Regions from separate parts of the Kosakonia radicincitans DSM 16656 genome, predicted to be linked through region 1. Evidence: predicted binding sites of a transcription regulator. Region 1 holds the regulator's gene; the other holds the start of a gene.
The links. The regulator Fur, encoded in region 1, represses iron uptake genes when iron is present. The targets are predictions, from matches to a motif close to ATAATAATGAGAACNACTATCAA.
Positions count from the first base shown of each region.

Region 1 (3,264 bases):
GTCGCTGATCCCTTCCAGTGGCGAGCAGAAAATCGCACGGCTTGAAGCAAAAGACGCACCGCGTTTTGATTATCGCGGTATTCAGCTTGATGTGGGACGTAACTTCCATAGCAAAGATGCCGTACTACGCCTGCTGGATCAGATGTCAGCGTATAAGCTGAACAAATTCCACTTTCACCTTACCGATGACGAAGGCTGGCGCATTGAGATCCCTGGTCTGCCTGAGTTGACCGACATCGGCAGTAAACGTTGCCACGATCTGAGCGAGAAAACCTGCCTGCTGCCGCAATTGGGTTCCGGCCCGGACAGCAACAACAATGGCAGCGGCCACTTCAGCCGAACCGATTACATCGACATACTGAAGTACGCGAAAGCGCGCCAGATTGAAGTGATCCCGGAAATTGATATGCCGGCACACGCCCGTGCAGCCGTGATCTCAATGGAAGCGCGCTATGAGCGCCTGATGAAAGAGGGTAAAGAGAAAGAGGCGAATCAGTACCGTTTGCTGGATCCGACGGACACCTCTAATACCACCGGGGTACAGTTCTATAACCGCACTGGCTATCTGAACCCTTGCCTCGATTCGTCGCGCAATTTCGTCGATAAAGTGATTGGCGAAATCCAGCAAATGCACAAAGAAGCGGGTGTACCGCTGAACACCTGGCATTTTGGCGGTGACGAAGCGAAAAACATCTATCTGGGGGCGGGTTATACCGACCAGAAAAAACCGGAAGCGGGCAAAGGTATCATCGATCAGAGCAAGCAGGACAAACCGTGGGCAAAATCTCAGGTCTGCCAGACTATGGTTAAAGAGGGTAAAGTTGCAGATGTTGAGCATCTTTCCAGCTACTTTGGTATTGAGGTCAGCAAGCTGGTGAAAGCGCACGGTATCGGTACCATGCAGGCGTGGCAGGATGGCCTGAAAGATGCCAAAAATGCCGCTGAGTTTGCCACCGATCACGTCAATGTTAACTTCTGGGATACGCTCTATTGGGGCGGTTTCGATTCAGTAAATGACTGGGCGAACAAAGGGTTCCGCGTCATTGTCTCGAACCCGGACTATGTTTACCTCGACTTCCCGAACGAAGTCCATCCGGCGGAAAGCGGCTACTACTGGGGCACGCGCTTTAGCGATGAGCGCAAGATCTTCAGCTTTGCGCCGGATAACATGCCGCAAAATGCTGAAACTTCACTGGATCGTGACGGCAATCCATTCAGCGCGAAATCGGATAAACCGTGGCCTGGAGCCTATGGTCTTTCTGCTCAGCTGTGGAGTGAAGTGGTGCGTACCGACAACCAGATGGAATACATGATTTATCCACGCATGATTGCGGTCGCAGAGCGTGCCTGGCACCGCGCCGGTTGGGAACAGGATTATCAGGCCGGGCGCGAGTACAAAGGCGGTGAAACTCATCTGGTCGATGTAAAAGCGCTGGATAAAGACTGGAGCCGCTTTGCAAATCTGTTAGGCCATCGTGAACTGGCAAAACTGGACAAAGCAGGCATCAACTACCGTCTGCCTGTACCGGGCGCGCGCGTGGTTGGCGGCAAGCTGGAAGCCAATACCAGCTTCCCGGGAATGGTCGTGGAATATTCTACGGACGGCGGTAAAAACTGGCTGCGCTACGATAATAAAGCGCGTCCTCAGGTGAGCGGGGAAGTGCAGATCCGTACCGCCAGCCCGGACGGTAAACGTTTCAGCCGTGTGGATAGCGTGAAAGCGTAATTATTGCTGAAGTAACCTGCCCGGCAGCGCAAACCTGCCGGGCATTTTTGTTTTTGAAGGGCAAAAAAAAAGCCAACCCGAAGGCTGGCTTGAGTATGAAAAGGGATTATTTCGCGTCGTGCGCGTGTTCATCTTCGCGGCAGTCACCCTCGGCGCAGTGACCGTACAGGTAAAGACTATGGTTCGTCAGACGAATACCGTGTTTCGCGGCGATTTCGCGCTGGCGCGCTTCGATGGAATCATCACTGAATTCGATCACTTTGCCGCAGTCGAGGCAAATCAGGTGATCGTGGTGATGCTGCTGAGTCAGTTCAAAAACGGATTTCCCGCCTTCGAAGTTATGACGGGTCACAATGCCGGCGTCATCAAACTGGTTCAGTACACGGTATACTGTCGCCAGCCCGATCTCTTCGCCCATGTCGATCAGTCGTTTATATAAATCTTCCGCACTGACATGATGGTTATCCGGTTCCTGAAGTACTTCCAGGATTTTTAACCGAGGAAGCGTGACTTTCAGGCCAGCCTTCTTTAATGCGGTATTGTTGTCAGTCATGCGGAATCTGTCCTGTTGCTATACGATTCACTTCCTCAATGGAAGTTAGAAGGAATGCACCTGGGATAATGCGTCTCATTATAGAACTGCCATGGCTAAATGAAAACTGCAAGTCCTCAAGTAAAGTAAGCTTTTAAAACGTGGTGTCACCAGCAACTCCTGTGCTTTATGACACCACTTTAGCAGGGCTTATTGTACAGCGATGGAGAAAAAAGTTAAAAATTTGTAGCAATTATTTCCATTGCTTTTACCTATTAATACCACGTAACCCACAGATTACGCCGTAAAATCAGGCGTTGATGATGTCATCAAGATGCAGCTCTTCGCGAACTTGCTTAACCCATTTTTGCACGCGTTCTGCGGTCAGTTCTGGCTGGCGATCTTCGTCAATGGCCAGACCAACAAAATGGTCGTCATCCACCAGACCTTTAGAGGCTTCGAAATGGTAGCCTGCAGTCGGCCAGTGGCCCACGATGGTCGCGCCGCGCGGCTCAATAATATCGCGGATCGTACCCAGCGCATCACAGAAATATTCTGCATAGTCTTCCTGATCGCCGCAGCCAAACAGCGCAACTAACTTACCATTAAAATCAATGTCTTCCAGCGTCGGGAAGAAATCATCCCAGTCGCACTGCGCTTCGCCATAATACCAGGTCGGAATGCCGAGCAGCAGAATGTCATATCCTTCGATATCTTCTTTGCTGCTTTTGGCAATGTCATGTACGTCGGCAACGTCCTTACCAAGCTGACTCTGAATCATTTTCGCAATATTTTCGGTGTTGCCGGTGTCGCTGCCGAAGAAAATACCTGTAATTGCCATGAGTAAAATAACCTCTTGAAACCTAATGAATATGATGGTGGCGCTACGCCCACAGATAAGGGCAATCATAGCAGAACAGAGAAGCGCGCGAAAACAGCTATCGCCGCGGAGTGCACTGTATGACACATGAAAACGTAGAAATAAGAGAGGTGATTCGGAGTAATT
Region 1 is NZ_CP018016.1:3,980,118-3,983,381, reverse strand. It holds gene Y71_RS19210 (beta-N-acetylhexosaminidase) at 1-1,726, shown strand, start outside; gene fur (ferric iron uptake transcriptional regulator) at 1,833-2,279, opposite strand; gene fldA (flavodoxin FldA) at 2,569-3,099, opposite strand; gene ybfE (LexA regulated protein) at 3,263-3,264, opposite strand, start outside.

Region 2 (3,264 bases), 110 kb from region 1:
GCCGGTACTGCCGCCGGAAAGCTGGAAAAACGCCACTTCATCGGCCGGTGTTGGCGTGGCGACGAAGTTATCCGCCGGGCGGGCAATCGCTGCCTCCAGCGCGTGCTCGCCCTGTTCGCCGCGCAACAGCACCACGCGAACAGAATCCAGCGTGAGAATAAAATTGTCGTCGGCAAACAATGCATGATCGCGATCGGCAATCAATAGCGCCGGTTTGATCTGTGCGGCATAGGCGGTCAGTTCGCTGCGCTGATGGCTGAACAGCGCATTCACCGGCGCAACGCCGAGTTTCAGCAGGGCAAACAGCGTAATGTAGAACTCCGCCACATTGCCCAGTTGCACCAGCGCGGTCTGGCCGCGGGCGATCCCCTGCGCCTGCAAGCTGCACGCGAGGTTATCGGAAGCCTGATGCAACTGGCGGTAGCTCAACGAACGCTCGCCATCAATTACTGCGGTGGCATCGCTGTGCGCATGGCGGGTCAAAATGTCAGTAAGCGGCAGATCCTGCCAGTACCCTTTTTCGCGGTAACGGCGGGCGAATTCTTCCGGCCAGCGGGTAAAAGGAATGGTCATCTTCGCTCCTCAGTGCAGACCAAATGCGTTCAGCATGGTGGTCAGTTTCACCCCGGTTTCGCGCCACTCCGCCAGCGGCGAGGAAGCAGGCACAATACCGGCACCGGCAAACAGCCGGACGTGGTTTTCATGAATGCGGGCGCAGCGGATGGTCACCACCCACTCGCCATTTCCTTCGTCATCGCACCAGCCGACAATGCCGCCGAACAGTTCACGATTGAATGGTTCCAGTTCGGCAATCAGCTTTTTCGCCACCTGATGCGGGAAACCGCTCAGCGCAGGCGTCGGGTGCAGCAGGCAGGCGAGCGTCAGGGCGTTTTCTCCCGCCAGCGCCGTGCCTTCAATTGGCGTCGCCAGATGCCACAATGTCGGCGTGGTCACCAGTTGCGGCGAATCCGGTAAGTTCAGAGAGCGGCTTCGCGGCTGCAGCACTTTTTTCATCGCCTGCGTCACCAGTTCGTGCTCGTGACGATCTTTTTCCGACGCCAGTAACTTGTTGCCCGCTTCGCGATCCAGCATGTCATCCGGCTGGCGACGGGCGGAACCGGCCAGCGGCAGCGAACTGAAGTGGTCGCCCTCTTTGCGCAGCAGCAGCTCCGGGCTGGCGCCCAGCAGCGCGCCGCCATCCGGCAATGGAACGTGGAAGTTGAAACTGGCCGGATTCTGGGCAATCAGCCGCTCCAGCAACACGCCGCTGTCGATGCGGCTGTCGGTGGCAATCTCAATCAGACGGGAGAGCACCACTTTGTCCACTTCCGGCGTGGCGGTCTTCTGCACCGCGCGCGCCACCATCTGCATGAAGGTTTCCTGCTCCGGGATTTCACGTTGCGCGACAACATTCGGCATGTCACTGGCGTTGAAATAGCGGGCAGAACGCTGGCGCGCCGGACGGGAGAAGGTTTGCCACGACGCCGGAATAAACAGCGCGGAAGGTTGCGTGGTATCGAACGGGATCGCGCCAACCATCACCGGCCGGGCCACGCCCTGCGCTTTCGCATCGGCAAAGGCCTGCGCCAGTTTGGTCTGGAAGGCGCTCTCCGGAGAATCACCGCCGACGGCAGGTTCAGAGAAACGGGCAACGCACCCGGAGGTTATAAAACTGCGGTACGGCGACATAAACAAAAACTGATCCGCGGCCAGTGTCTTCGCAGACTGCTGGATATCCTCAGCCAGGGACATATCCATATCATCCTCCAACAATGATAAGTGAGATTAATAATGATTATCATTTGTGTTTTGTGGCGGTAAGATAAAAAGTTATTACCCGCGCTGTCAACAGCAGATTCCTCTTCTGCGCCGCTAATGCTTGCATCCCCTTCATACAATGATGAAAATGAGAAGCATTAACCTCAACAAAAACAGGACGCAATCCGTGAGATTTTCTTTTTTGTTCCGTAAGCCCTTAGTGATTCTGGGCATTTTTGTTTTAGGACTAACCTCAGCAATCGCCGCCGACTGGCCTCGCCAGGTCACCGACAGTCGCGGTACGCATCAGCTCGACAGCAAGCCGCTGCGCATTGTGTCAACCAGCGTCACCCTTACCGGATCGCTGCTGGCGATTGACGCACCTGTAATTGCCAGTGGTGCGACCACGCCGAATAACCGTTTCGCCGACGCGCAGGGCTTTCTGCGCCAGTGGGGCGATGTGGCGAAACAACGCAACGTCGCTCGTCTTTACATTGGCGAAGCGAATGCCGAGGCCGTTGCCGCACAGATGCCGGATCTGATCCTCATCAGCGCTACCGGCGGCGATTCCGCCCTTGCCCTGTACGACCAGCTTTCCACCATCGCGCCGACGCTGGTTATCAATTACGACGATAAAAGCTGGCAGGCGCTGCTCACCCAACTGGGTGAAATCACCGGCCAGGAAAAACAGGCCGCTGCGCGCATCAGCGAATTCAACCAGCAACTGGCCGACGTCAAATCACGGATGAAACTGCCGCCGCAGCCGGTTACTGCGCTGGTTTATACCCCCGCCGCGCACAGCGCCAACCTGTGGACCAGCGACTCCGCGCAGGGCAAGTTGATGCAGCAACTGGGCTTCGCCCTTGCGCCGCTACCGGCCAATCTGCAAACCAGCCAGAGCCAGGGTAAACGCCACGACATCGTGCAACTGGGCGGAGAAAACCTTGCTGCCGGACTGGGCGGTGAAGCGCTGTTCCTGTTCGCCAGCGATCAAAAAGATGCCGACGCGCTGAACGCGAATCCGTTGCTGGCGCATCTGCCTGCGGTACAGAACAAACGCGTTTACGCCCTCGGCGCAGAAACCTTCCGCCTGGACTACTACAGCGCTACCCGCGTGTTGCAGCGTTTGTCGGCGCTGTTTGGTTAATCTGTTTGCCGGTCTTATCCGGCCTGCGATCGAGATCCGCTAAACATGTAAGCCCGAAGCACCATCCGGCCGTAAGCTTCCTATGCAGTAGGCTGCGTCTGACGAAAACGGCGCAGCTCGCTGAGCGCCACCACCAGCACTAAACCGATCGCCGCCAGTACCAGCCCGCTGATGCTCGCCGATGAGGCGGGCGTCATCATCGATCCCATCGCCCCCAGCAGCGCCGCGCCAATCGCATCGCCCGTCACGTTCTGCGCGGTCCACAAGCCGTTAATACGCCCGAGCATCGCTTCCGGCGTCTGGGTTTGCAGCAGGGTGTACTGCAACAGCGAACTCACGGCGGTCAGCCAGCCGCATAA
Region 2 is NZ_CP018016.1:4,089,534-4,092,797, forward strand. It holds gene entE ((2,3-dihydroxybenzoyl)adenylate synthase EntE) at 1-573, opposite strand, end outside; gene entC (isochorismate synthase EntC) at 583-1,758, opposite strand; gene fepB (Fe2+-enterobactin ABC transporter substrate-binding protein) at 1,946-2,905, shown strand; gene entS (enterobactin transporter EntS) at 2,986-3,264, opposite strand, start outside.
Region 2: a site for Fur is predicted at 1,786-1,808, ahead of fepB (Fe2+-enterobactin ABC transporter substrate-binding protein). Genes of this name have one in related genera too.